Regions from separate parts of the Paenibacillus favisporus genome, predicted to be linked through region 2. Evidence: riboswitches for the same ligand, from Rfam matches in the RefSeq annotation. Region 2 holds a riboswitch; the other holds the start of a gene.
What was found. Region 2 has a riboswitch for cobalamin ahead of ABID47_RS20270 (ribonucleoside-diphosphate reductase subunit alpha). Riboswitches for the same ligand answer to the same signal wherever they lie in the genome.

Region 1: another riboswitch for cobalamin. It lies ahead of ABID47_RS29870 (ABC transporter substrate-binding protein); the one in region 2 lies ahead of ABID47_RS20270 (ribonucleoside-diphosphate reductase subunit alpha).

The regions. Positions count from the first base shown of each region.
Region 1 is NZ_JBEPLV010000008.1:255,193-262,096, reverse strand. Features, by position in the region: gene ABID47_RS29880 (ABC transporter ATP-binding protein) at 1-743, opposite strand, end outside; gene ABID47_RS29875 (FecCD family ABC transporter permease) at 740-1,786, opposite strand; gene ABID47_RS29870 (ABC transporter substrate-binding protein) at 1,786-2,799, opposite strand; cobalamin riboswitch at 3,152-3,369, opposite strand; gene ABID47_RS29865 (histidine phosphatase family protein) at 3,654-4,595, opposite strand; gene cbiB (adenosylcobinamide-phosphate synthase CbiB) at 4,583-5,554, opposite strand; gene ABID47_RS29855 (adenosylcobinamide amidohydrolase) at 5,551-6,273, opposite strand; gene cobD (threonine-phosphate decarboxylase CobD) at 6,461-6,904, opposite strand, start outside.
Region 2 is NZ_JBEPLV010000004.1:525,374-532,277, reverse strand. Features, by position in the region: tRNA gene ABID47_RS20280 (tRNA-Thr) at 50-121, opposite strand; gene ABID47_RS20275 (MTH1187 family thiamine-binding protein) at 203-505, opposite strand; cobalamin riboswitch at 794-1,016, shown strand; gene ABID47_RS20270 (ribonucleoside-diphosphate reductase subunit alpha) at 1,251-3,584, shown strand; gene ABID47_RS20265 (ribonucleotide-diphosphate reductase subunit beta) at 4,068-5,099, shown strand; gene ABID47_RS20260 (M50 family metallopeptidase) at 5,241-5,939, shown strand; gene ABID47_RS20255 (DUF1328 domain-containing protein) at 6,059-6,223, opposite strand; gene ABID47_RS20250 (MarR family winged helix-turn-helix transcriptional regulator) at 6,378-6,848, shown strand.

The DNA.
Region 1 (6,904 bases), on a different contig from region 2:
CTGACCGGATGGGGAACGATGACCGGCTCAATGCCGTACACCAGACGGATCGTTTCCTCGGTAAGCATATCTTCCGGCGTTCCCATTCCGACCGCCTGCCCGTCCCTTAATACCAGCAGTTTATCACAAAACTGCGCCGCGAGGTTCAAATCATGCAGGACGGCGACGACCGTGATGCCCTCTTCCTTCCGCCACTGCGCCACCAGTTCCATGAACTGGTGCTGGTAACGGATGTCCAGGTACGTCGTCGGCTCGTCAAGCAGCAGAATCTGCGGCTCCTGCGCCATCACTTTGCCAAGGGCGACGCGCTGGCGCTGCCCGCCGCTCAGCTCATCCAAGGGGCGGTCCGCAAGTTCGTGCAGCTGCAGCTTATCCATAATGCCCTCAATCAGGGCGTCAGGATCGCCGCCCTCGTCCCGTCCGAGCCAATCCTGATACGGGTAACGTCCCATCTCCAGCACTTCCCTGACCGGATAATGAACAGGAGGAAGGCCGTCCTGCTGGAGAACGGCCATCATGCGGGAGAGGATTTTCCGGTTATAGGCAGAGGCAGGTTTACCGTGAATCAGTACCTCGCCGCTGCTGGCCTTTTCCACGCCGGAGACCAGCTGCAGCAGCGTCGACTTGCCGCTGCCGTTCGGCCCGATAATCCCCCACCATTCGCCTTCCTGGACCGACCAGTTGAGGCCATGGAGAGCTGTGATGCCGCCATACTGTTTCCCTGCTTCCCTGATCTCGATCATGTCCATCTCCCCTTCCGCTGCTTTTTGTTCCGGTACAGCAAATAGGCAAAAAACGGAGCGCCTACGAAGGCCGTCACCACGCCGAGTGGAATCTCGGTCGGCGCCAGCAGGGAACGGGCGATCGTGTCGGCCCAGACCATAAAGACAGCTCCGCCGATGGCCGACAGCGGCACGATCAGCCGGTAATCGGGACCGGTAATCAGCCGGATCACATGCGGAATGACCAGTCCGACGAACCCGATAATGCCTGCAACCGACACCGCGGCAGCCGTGAGCAGCGTGCTGACGAGCAGCACCCCCAGCTTCACGCGGTCCACGTTCATCCCCATATGGGCCGCCTGCCGCTCACCTAAGGACAATAGATTCAGCGCGCGGGCCCGGCTCCAGACCACAGCAAATCCCACCAGAAAATACGGCAAAAGGATGGCCGTATACGACCATCCACGCAGGCTGAGGCTGCCCATTGTCCAATATATAATTTCATTGATCGTCCGGTTCGACATCGCCGAAAGGAAGGATACGACCGCTCCGAGAAAGGACTGCATCACCACGCCGGACAGAATCAGGCTGTTCGTCGGAATTTTTCCGCTCTCCCTGGCCAACGCGGTAACCATCCACAGCGTCAGCATTCCGGTCACGAAAGCGACCGCAGGCAGCGTCCAGCCGCCGAAAAACGAATACTGCAGCCCGAAAAAGATCAGGAACGACGCGCCTACCGCCGACCCCGAGGAAACCCCGAGCGTAAACGGATCGGCTAGCGGATTTCGCAGCACGCCCTGAAACCCCGAGCCGGCCACGGCCAGTGCCGCGCCGACCAGCATGCCCAACAGAATCCGCGGCAGCCGCACCTTCACGATAATCTGCTCAAACGATGCGTTCCACGTCGGGTCGATATGGCTCCCAATCCATGGAATCCGGTGCAGCAGAATGAGGGCGATGTCCTGGACCGGCAGCGCGACCGAGCCGATCCCCAGACAGATCAGCAGGGTCAGGACGAGCAGGACGATGCCGATTCCTCCATAGCCTGCCAGCTTTTTGCTCATTATTTAAACAGGTCCGGATAAACGGCTTTCGCCACTTCCTTCAAGCCCTGCGTGACACGCGGGCCCGGACGGCTCAGCAGATTGTCGTCAAGACCGATGACCGCATCGTTCTTCACAGCTGTAATCTGGTCCCAGCCGCTGCGGCCTTTAATGATGTCGCCAAGGCTTTTCTTCGTCTTCTCGTCGATGACACTGTTGGCATACAAAATTACGTCCGGGTTGTCCTTGATGATTTTCTCTTCGCTGATTTCGCTCCAGCCCTCGGTGTCCGCCGCCACGTTCACGCCGCCGGCCAGGGTGATCAGCTCATCCATGAACTCACCCTTGCCGACCGTCCAGCCCGGGGAAAATTCGATGTATACCTTTTTCTTCTGCTCCGGCGTCAGCGATTTTACCGCTTCAGTAACCTCATTTTCCTCCTGCTTCATCTTGTCGACCACCGCTTTGGCTTCCGCCTGATGATCGGTGATGAGACCGTAAGTTTCGATATTTTTGATGACGTCATCGACCGTTTTCGGATCGGTCTTGAAAATTTGAATGCCGAGGTCGCGCAGCTTCTTCACCGCTTCCTCACTCATCGAAATGCCCGTGAACACGATGTCCGGCTGGGCCGCAATGATCGCTTCCTCGTTCGGTTTAGTGATGCCGCCCATTTTCGCCTTGGACTTGGCCGCTTCCGGATAATCGTCATAATCGGACACCCCGACGATCTCGCTGTCCAGCCCGATCGCGAAGAGCGCCTCCGTTTCCGCTGGAGATACCGAGATGATATGCTTCGGCGCTTCCTTGAAAGTAAAGGACTCTCCGGTCGCATCCTGAATGGTCAGCGGATAGGTTGTTTTCAGTTCGTCTGTCTTTGTCTGCGACGCACTGTTATCCGTGTTTTGCTCCGTTTGTGCAGCAGGCTGCTGCGAGGCGGAGCTGTCTTCATTCTTGGCGCCGCAGGCACTCAGCGATAAGGCAAGCAGCAGCGCCGCAAGGCCTGTGGACCAGCGTTTCAACGTTACGTTCATGATTTCGTTCTCTCCCTCTTTGTCTATCGAATAATTTTCACAAAAGAGGCCTGACCGGTATACGAAAACGGAATAAACCTGACGGAAATGCTAGAGTGGTAGCGCCGCTGCTCACCATGAGCAGGTGTATGGCGTCTGCCGCTCCATTCTTTGTCAACTAAAAAACCCTGACTCTTGTTCGATCAAGAATCAGGGATTACGTCTGCACGGAACATCCCGCGGCATCGCCGCGATGGACCGGTGTGCCTTGTGGCATGGTGCGAGGCCAAGAGTTCAAGCCAATGCTTGCTTGAGCCGCGGCGAACATGCGTTATGAAGGGCACGTGAAACGTAATCCTTTCCTCGAAGGACCGTCATTTCCTCTTATGAGGCAGGTCTCCTGACTTACAGGCTGGGTAAAATCGTCCCCGCCTTCCCATCCCGTGTAGCGGCGGAACAGTGGCTTCCTGGGGACATACCTGTTTACAGTGGCGGGACCGTGCCGGAGTTGCACCGGCTTCCCTTTTCACCCGGATCAACGCTCGCCTTATACGGCAGACAGCTTCCGGGACCTCACAAGCACTCCTATTCAATTATCCTGGCCATGCTTCTTTTGTCCTGATTATAGGGGAAAAGCCTGCGGGTGACAATGGAATTTTTGTGTCCGGTACTTGCCAGGATACATGTCCCGTCACGTGCCCGTTGGCATGTCCGGTCGCGGGCACGGGGGGCATGTCCAAACTCGGGAGAACGGACGATTCGGGGAGCAAGTCCTTGTATACCGGCCGCCTGAGCCCTTTCGCCGCTTCCCATTGCCGGAGTGAAGAAAAGCTCGGACCAGTCAATGCCGACCATTACCTTGTTTGCATCCTCTCTCAAGCTTCATTCACCAGCTTGCCGTTCCAATCGCCGGTTTCTTCAGTGAAGCTCAGCCGGATCCGCAGCAAACTCCCGGGCTGAGCATGCACGTCCCAGAAGGACAGCCCCGGAACGAGGCGGACCGCAAGCTGCCGCAGAACGCCGCCATGGGCGACGATCAGCATCTCCGGCGGAACCTGAGATTCGGGGCCGGTGCCTTCCGGTCCTTCCGACCGGGAAAGGACCGCCTTGTTGTCATCGCTCCCTTGCGATCCGGAAAGTGCCGCCTCGCCAATTTCGGTTCCTTTCGATCCGGGCAGTGCCACCTTAACTATCTCGTTTCCTTTCGATCCGGAAAGTTCCACCCCGCCATTCTCGTTCCCTTGCGAACCGGGCAATGCCGCCTCACCAATCTCGTTCCTTTGCGATCCGGAAAGTGCCGACCCGCCATTCCCGATCCCCTTCGATTCAGAATGCGCCGACCCTCCGTCGTTCTGGGCCTCTGCCGGTCTGCTGCATGTCCCTTCCACGTCCTTCAACAAGCTGCCGATAAACCCGTCGACCCTCCCGGCAAAATCCGCCCATGACTCCCCGCCCGGCGGCGTCACCTGCTGCGGCGAATCGATCCACTGCCGGTATAGGGGCTCATGCTGCAGCTGCTCATAGGTATGCCTTTCCCAGGCGCCAAAGTCCATTTCCCGCAGCCGCGGGTCATACATCGCTGTATCTGCGTGCGCCGGACTGATGATCGCCAGTGTCTCCCGGCATCGGGCCAGGTCGCTGCAATATACGCCGTGGAACGCCTTCCCGGCCAGCTCCCGGGCCAGCGGCGCAAGCTCGTTCCTGCCGCCCGGATCCAGCGGGATATCCGTATGCCCGAGGTAACGCTTCTCCCGGTTCCACCGCGTCGTGCCGTGCCGGACCAGCAGCAGATCGACCTGTTTCACTAGGAGGTCCATAAGCTGCCCCCTGTCGCCCACAGCACGGCAATGCCCAGCAGAATAAAGATGATCGATACCGTGATAAGCAGCCGGATCGTCATCGCGATGTCGCGCGCCTCCATAGGGCGCAGCACCTCACCCATGTAAGCCCGGAACGAGACGACGCCGTGGTACACGTTCTCGCCGCCGAGCCGGATGCCGAGCGCGCCCGCCACCGCGGATTCGGGGAAGCCGCTGTTTGGGCTCGGATGGCGGCGCGCGTCCCGGCGCACGGTGCGCCAGGCTCTGACGGCGTCCAGACGCAGCAGCCAGGCGGACAGCACCAAGATGCCCGCAGTGATCCGGGCAGGAATGAAGTTGGCGATGTCATCCAGCCTCGCCGACGCCCAGCCAAGATGCAAATATTTGTCGTTCTTGTAGCCGACCATGGAATCGAGCGTGTTCACCGCCCGGTAGGCCATCGCCAGCGGTGCGCCGCCGATGATGGCGTAGAACAGCGGCGAGACGACGGCGTCGACGATATTTTCCGCCACCGTTTCGACCGTGCCGCGGACGATCTCCGGCTCGTCCAGATGGGCCGTGTCCCGGCCGACGATCATGCCGAGCGACTTGCGCGCCTCGGGTAGATCGCCGCGCCGCAAATGGCCAAGCACTTCCTTGCCGGCATCCTTCAGCCCCTTGACGGCAATCGTTGTGGCGATGAGCAGTGCCTCCACCGCCCAGGCCAGCCACGGATGCACCTGATGCAGCCCCCAGAGGACAAGCCATGTCAGCAGCAGGGAGCCGCCCGCCATGATGACCGGGAGAAGAATTCCCGCTCTCTTGAGTCCTGCCGGACGGGTGACCCTCGCCCGAATAGCGTTCTCCACCTTTTTGATCGCCTTGCCCATGCCGATGACCGGATGGGGAATCCACCTCGGATCCCCGATGATCCAATCGATGATAAAAGCTGCGGCAAGGATCCATATTGCGGTCATTTCCGCTCGCTCCAGGCCGCCAGCAGGCCTTCCTTCACCGTGCTGTACACCGCGCGGCCAATCATCGCGCCGAGATCGGTCGCGGTGCCCGCATAGCGGTGCAGCCCGGCGTAAGCGGCGCTTTGGCTTACGCCGAGGACGACGGCGTCCGTCGTCGTCCCCGTGGCGATCAGCCCATTGTCCGGGTCGCGCACGTCCAAGTCGGCCAGCGCCGCGGCCTTGGCCTCCACCGCCGTCATGACGGCGTTCAGCATGGCCGCCTTCGTCAACTGGCCGTCGATGGCCAGCATGATGTTGATCGTTCCCGGCGTATAGGCCGCGAACGTCCGCCGCTTCGAGCCCGCGCGGGCCGCATTGGATATGCCCGCCGTCGTGCAGCAGAACACCGCGGCCTGCTCGTTCTTCTCCTCGTGCACCGCCGCATGGCGGAGCTGGACTGCCGTCAGCAGCCCCGCTGTCGTCTCCAGCGGGTATCCCCACGCCGTGAGCCATTCCTCCGTATCGCTCACCGGGTCGCTGCAGTCATACGTCCGGTCCACATACATATTCGTCACCCGCTGCAGCCTGCCCATGCCGCCTCCGTGAATGGAGCTTCCGAGGCTGTCCAGCAGCTCCGGCGCCTCAAGCAGCAAATGCCGCTCTTTCTGCGTCAGCACGAGCCCCGGCCACACGGTGGAACGGTACGTATCCTGCAATCCGTCCATAAATGGTGTCGTCATCGCTTCTTATCCCCCATATCGATCTTGTGTTTATGCGGACTCCAAAACCTGGTCCGCAAAGGATGTGCACACCCCGCGCCAGCGCTTCTCCAGCGTAGCAGCTGTACAGCCCTGCGTCTTGGGCCTGCACAGCTTGTCCTTTTGTGCAGATCTGCTCCTTACATCAAAATGGCTCCCAACGTGCAGGTCATTCCGCCCTGCTGGCGAGCACGTCGCCCAGCACCGCCAGCAGCCGCGCGTTGGCGTCCGCTCCCTTCACCGCAAACCGGACATGTCCCGGCCCCAAGCCCGGGTACATGGCGCAGCTGCGGATCAGGACGCCGCGAAGCCCTAGCTCGCGCTGCAGCTCCCCGGCACTCCACGGTGCCGGCAGCTCCGCGAGCAGGAAGTTGGCTTCGCCGCCGCTCACGCGGCAGCCCAGATCCCGCAGACCAGCCCTCAGCCGGGCGCGCTCTGCGGCGATCAGCTCCAGCGTCTCGCGCTCATGCGCCTCGCCGCCCTCGAGGCACAATTCCCCGGCGAGCAGGGCCAAGCCGTTGACGCTCCACGTCACCTGCTTGCCCGTCATCGCCCGGATCACGTCCGGATGCGCGGCCGCATAGCCCAGCCGCAGCCCCGGAATGGCATAGAA
Region 2 (6,904 bases):
CGCGGTCTCCGAAATCCGGAAACCCGCGTCCTGTAAGGCTTATGAAAGATGCTGGTGAAGGGAATTGAACCCCCGACCTACGCATTACGAGTGCGTTGCTCTACCCCTGAGCTACACCAGCGTGGAAAATGAAATTTTCCGTCAAACAAAAACTATTATACAACTTCTTCTCCAAAATGCAATACTTCATTGCGATTGGAATTTATTTCAATTTGTCGCGGACCGATTGCAGCTTCTGGGCGCTGGATGAGGCTTTGTCCCGTCTGTCGTCGATTTTGACCGAAGTGGATACGCGCTGCGCGCCCGCCAGGAACGGTGCTTCGTGAAGGGCTGCAATCGCCTGCCATACATCCGGAAGAGCCCCCTCGATGATCGTGCTCATCGACGTCAGCTCGTAGCTGATCCCCTTCTGCTCCGCCAGCACCTGCTGCATTTGTGCCACATAGGAGCTCAGGCTGGTCGTTGCCGTTCCGATCGGAATGATCGTTACCTCTGCAATTGCCATGGTCGTGCGCCTCCTTTATCCTTTTGCAAGCGGATCGAACTTTATTCCTAATTTTATTGTACCCGACCGCCTGCGGAATCGCAAAAGGATAGCCCGCAAAATTTTTTATTCGCGTTTTTCCTGCAAATTCCGCCCGATTTCTACCTTTTCAGCCCCCTCTAGAGGTTAATCTCCAATGGTTCACAGTAGCGCCCCGGGGGTCCATCTGGTATAATTCTCATTGCTCGTCTTTTAAGAGGAACTAGGTTTACAAACACAAGATATTGGGTTAAATTAGTATGAAAGCAACCAAATATAGTGGAAACAGGTGAACACGGCTGAATTTGCCAGGCGTTCATAATAGGGAAGCACGGTGTGAATCCGTCACGGTCCCGCCACTGTAACCGGAAGGCCGAGAGCTCCGAGCTTTCGGCACGATATCGGCTAAGGCCACTGTCTGTCATGCGGACGGGAAGGCGCCGAATATCGCATTTTCGGGAGTCAGGAGACCTGCCTGTTTTGTCTCACGAAAGGCCTACGAGGAATAGGTGCGTGATGCCAGTCGATATCTATACATAGGATGATAGATATTTTTTCCCATGCTCGTAAATAGGGCATACGGGATCTAGCGGCATTTTCGTACCTGTGCTTCAGGTTCTTCGGAAATGCCTTTTGTATGGGCAAGCACAGCAAGAGCTCCCTCTTAACAGCATCGTCCTACTTTCCGTTATACCAAATATACAAACTTTGAAAGGAGATCTGCACCATGCCGCAGCTCGTTACCAAACCGAACAACCGTCAGCTGGCTTTTGATGAAATCCGTCTCTCCGTTTATGCCGACCGAATCCTGGAGGGGCTGGAGACCCTGGACAAGGAGCGCCTCCTCCGGGGCGTGCAGAGCAAACTGCGCCGCGAGGAAGTCACCGGCGACGAAATCAGCAGCGCGTTCACGATGTCGGCGCTTGAGCTGGTCACCAAGGAGGAGCCGAACTGGAAGTTCGCCGCAGCGCGCTCGCTGCTGACCTCCCTGTACAAGAAGGCCGCTTACAACCGCCGCTACAAAGCCTATCCTGACGAGCCATATGGTGCGTTCTACCCTCTCATTACCGAGCTGGTGCAAAAAGGAATCTACCGCGAGGAGCTCCTCACCTGCTATACCAAAGAGCAAATTGAAGAATTGGGCCGCTGCATCGATTACAAATGCGACCTGCTGTTCGACTATATCGGGCTGCTGACCCTGTCCGACCGCTACCTGGCGCATGATTTCGACGGACGCGTCATGGAGCTCCCGCAGGAGCGCTACATGGTCATCGCCATGTACCTGATGCACACCGAGCCAGAGGACAAGCGCCTTGAGCTCGTGAAGGAAGCGTATTGGGCCATGAGCAACCTGTACATGACCGCCGCCACGCCAACGATGTCCAACGCCGGCAAGAAGGTCGCCGGTCAGCTGTCCAGCTGCTTTATCGACACGGTGGACGACTCGTTGGAAGGGATTTTCGACTCCAATACCGACGTGGCCCGTCTCAGCAAAATGGGCGGCGGCATCGGCGTTTACCTCGGCAAAGTCCGGGCGCGCGGCTCCGACATCCGCGGTCACAAGAACACCAGCTCCGGCGTCATCCCTTGGATCCGCCAGCTGAACAACACGGCGGTCAGCGTTGACCAGCTCGGTACCCGTAAAGGTGCGGTTGCCGTCTACCTGGACGTCTTCCACAAAGACATCCTGGCCTTCCTGGACCTGAAGCTGAACAACGGTGACGAGCGCATGAGAGCGCATGACGTGTTCCATGGCGTGTGCCTGCCTGACCTGTTCATGGAGGCGGTCGAAGCTCGCAGCGAGTGGAGCCTGTTCTGCCCGCATGAAGTGAAGAAGATCATGGGCTGGAAGGATGCCAACGGCCGTCCGGCGGGTCTTGAGGATTATTATGACGAAACGGTCGGTCAAGGATCGTTCCGCGAGAAGTACGCCGAAGCGGTTGCCCACCCGCTGCTTCCAAGAATTACGGTGCCTGCGATCGACATCATGAAGCGCATCATGAAATCGCAGCTGGAAACCGGCACGCCGTACATGTTCTACCGGGATACCGTCAACCGCGCGAACCCGAACCGTGCACACGGCATGATCTACTCGTCCAACCTGTGCACCGAAATTATGCAGAACCAGTCCGCCACCGTGGTGGAAAAAGAAGAACTCGTGACCAAAGACGGCCAAACCCGGATCGTCATTTCCAAGGTTCCCGGCGACTTCGTCGTCTGCAACCTGAACTCGATTCACCTGGCCCGTGCCGTTCCGGACAATGTGCTGGACCGTCTGGTGCCGATCCAGGTACGCATGCTGGATAACGTCATCGACATCAACAACATTGAAGTCCTGCAAGCCCAATATACGAACAGCCAATACCGCGCGGTTGGACTCGGCACCTTCGGCCTGCATCACCTGCTCGCCCTCGAAGGCATCCGCTGGGAGTCCGACGAAGCGGTTGAATATAACGACAATTTGTACGAAAAAATCAACTACCTGCTCGTCAAATCCAGCATGGAGCTGGCCAAAGAAAAAGGCCACTATCCGAAGTTCAAAGGCTCCGACTGGGAGAACGGCGCTTACTTCACCAGCCGCGGTTATGTCGACGGCGAGCATGAAGGCAAGTTCGTTACCACCGAGGAGTGGAAAGAGCTCCAGCAGGAAGTGCAGCAGAACGGCGTCCGCAACGCCTGGCTGTTCGCTATCGCGCCAAACGGCTCGACTTCGATCATTGCCGGCTCCACCGCCAGCATCGATCCGCTGTACGACCTTCTGTCTTACGAGGAAAAAACGACCTACAAGATCGCCAACCCGGCTCCGGACCTGTCCGAGAAGACGATCTGGTATTACAAAACGGCATTCCTGATTGACCAGCATTGGTCCATCAAGATGGCCGCGGCGCGTCAGCGCCATATCGACCAGGCTCAAAGCTTCAATCTGTACGTTCGTCCGGATATCCGCGCGACGGAATTCCTGGAGCTTCACCTTCACGCCTGGAAAGCCGGCATCAAAACGACGTACTACGTCCGCAGCCGTGCGCTGACGATTGAAGAGTGCGAGTCGTGTGCATCGTAAAAGATATTAAAGCCTAAAACCTTTTTCGATCCCTCCCAAACCCTCCCTTCCAAGGGAGGGCCCCGAGGGCGCTGCCCTCTGGACACCCGGAATGTTGGTGGATGTCCGGCGGGTGGCGGATTTTTTTGATGTGAATATGTGCTGAGAGTCGCTTTCGTCCCCCTCCTGCTTTGCAGGTTATGGGGGACACGCTTTTACGTTTGAGCGGTGCGAGTGGTGGTCTCCTCGATTCTCGGAGACCCCTTGCGTCGCGCGGCTTTGCTCCCTGTTTTGCTTCGCAAAATGCAGGAGCTCGCCACGCGTCCGATTAAACGGATAAGTACAACTGGAATGGAAAGATACTGCATGAACCATTTGAGGCAGACTATCCGAAACCTTAAGTTAAAGATCACTGGTGCAGATCAACTGATATGGATTACAGCATTCTGCGGTGGATGTTGATATATAAGCAAGTAAAAACAGAACTACGAGGAGGAATCGAGTATGCAAATGCAAAAGATTTTTAACACCGAAGCGCCGAACCGCTCGACCCGCATCATCGAAGGAGAATGCTCGGGCATCCTGAACTGGAACGATATCCGCATGCCCCATATGTACAAATTGTATAAGGTTCTGCTGCTGAACCACTGGATCGCCGACGAAATTCCGATGGCCAAAGACGCGCAGCAGTTCGTCAACCTCGATCCGGAAGAGCAGCGCACCTTCAAGATCAACATTTCTTTGCTAGCCGTGCTGGACTCGATGCAGACGATGTTCATCGGCGACGTAAAGCGTTATTTTACCGATTCCTCGCTGGAGGCCATCTCGGCTATCATCGGGCAGCAGGAAGTCGTGCACAATCAATCCTACTCCTACGTGCTGTCCTCGATCGTATCAGAGCAGGAGCAGAAAGAGATTTTCGAATACTGGAAGCATGATCCGGTGCTGCTCGACCGCAACCGTTTCATCTCGGAAATCTACCAGGAGTTCCGCGACGAGCAAAATCCGCAAACGTTCTTTAGAGCACTTGTGGCCGACCTGATCCTGGAAGGCATTTTCTTCTACAGCACGTTCGCCTTCTTCTACAACCTGGCCCGTGACCAGAAGATGATGGCGACTAGCCAAATGATCTCCTACATCCAGCGCGACGAGAACCAGCACTGCTATTTCTTCGGCGAAGTGTTCAAGCAGCTACTCAAGGATTTCCCTGAGCTGAACACGAAGGAGAACATGGACTACGTCTACCGCACGATCGACCGCGCGGTTGAGCTGGAAACGAACTGGGCTCACTACACGCTCAGCGAGGTCAAAGGCATCGATTTGAATGAGCTGTCCGACTACATCAAGTACATCGCCAACAAACGCCTGAAAATGATGGGGATGGAAAAAGGTTACGAAGGCGTGGACTCCAACTGCATGCCATGGATTCGTCCTTTCTCCGACGAGGCGCTGAACGCCACCAAAACGGACTTCTTTGAAGCCAAGTCCCGCAACTACGGCAAAGTCGGCGACGACAACGGATTCGACGATCTGTAAGCCGCTCGCCTGCAATATACTCGTTTCGCAACAACCGGGAAGTGCAGCTCCGCTGCGCTTCCCTTTTTCATTGGATCGTGTATGATGGAACAAAAGATTAGATCCGCATGTTACCGTTTGGAAAGGAGCTGCCCGTTGCCCGTGAATAAATCCTTGAAGGCTGTATTGTTTCTTGTCGCATCCGCGATTCTGACCCGGCTGATCCCGTTCTCCTCCTGGTTCCGCACCCTGGATACGATGATTCATGAGTTCGGCCATGCGGTCGTCACCCTGCTGCTCTCCGGAAGGGTCCTGCGCATCGAGCTCAATGCCGATCACAGCGGGACCACCTACTCCTATTTATCCTCCGGTTGGAGCTCCGTGCTCGTCTCGCTGTCGGGGTATACGATCGCTTCCATCTTCGCTGTGCTTCTATTCTACGGGTACGCGAAACGCAAGCAGGCCGCAGGGCTGATCCTGATCACGCTGCTGGCTGCCGTCAACCTGCTCTTTTTTGTCCGGAACAGCTACGGCGTTTGGTGGCTCGTCATCTTTATGGCGCTGAACATCGTGTTTTATTTGCTGGGCAGCACCGTGCGCAACTTCTATTACCTTCTGCTCGCCTTCCTTTGCCTGGAAGAATCGGTTGTCGGGCCGCTTACCCTGGCCATCACTTCCTTGACCAATCCGCGGCAGGCCGGTGACGCGGCCAACCTGGCTCACATGACGGTGCTCCCTGCCATCGCCTGGTCGGTGCTGTTTCTGCTGTTTGCGCTTTGGTGCACCACCCAAAGCCTGACCTTGTTTTGGCGGAAGCCCGCGCGAAAGCCTGCTGCAAACACCAGCATGCGGACCGGATAAAACGTACGTCGTTTCGAATTTTTTCAACCCAAAAAAGGCTTGTCCCACACGTATGTGGGCGCAAGCCTTTTCTGCTCTTATCGAGTGTTCGTATGAACGGGATCAGCGCGCAGCTAGCGTCAACTGCTCCGTCTTCTGCCAAAAATCAGCGACAGAATAAACAGGATCAGGAAGACGAAGAACAGCACCTTTGCGACGCCAACGAGCGCAGAAACGATGCCGAAGAAGCCGAAAATCGCAGCTACGATGGCAATGATCAAAAACAAAATCGCGAGTCCGATCATCGTGATCACCTTTCTTTCGTTAGAATGTGGTACTTGTTTTTAACCCGGAATCGGAGATTTGAACCTTGAAAAATGCCCCAGATCCGCATATAATTTGTCCATATTTGAACTGTTCATCATTGAACAAATTTATAAACGAAAGGTTGCTTTAGCCATGGATCACCAAGAACGCCAAGATCCTCAAATCAAGCTGGCCGGTGAAGTCGTTCAATCCTTTTCCGGCATTCAAAAACGCCTTCTGGAGTTTACCCGCAGCAACGCGGAGGGCCTGGGATTAACCGTGCTGCAGCTCGCCATCCTGAACACGCTGTATACCGCGCCCGGCATGACACTAAGAGAATTAACCGAGCGTCTCTCTTCTCCTAAAAGCACCCTTAGCGTTCAAGTGGAAGGCCTCGTCCAATCGGGATTGGTGGACCGTGTTATCTCCGAGACAGACCGCAGGGAGGTCAAACTGAGCCTTACCGCTGATGGACAGGAGCGTTCCCTTCGGTCGGCGGCTAAGCCCCGCTCCTACCAAGCCATGGCGTATGCCCTCGAGCAGCTCCCCGCTTCCGATGTGGAGAGCCTGCTCCGCATTCACCAAAGCATACAAAAGCTTTTGGAGGAGTATTCATCCAGGTAAGGGATGTACGTATATTGTGCTTTTGATCGGTTTACGCTATACTAAACCGCAAAGAA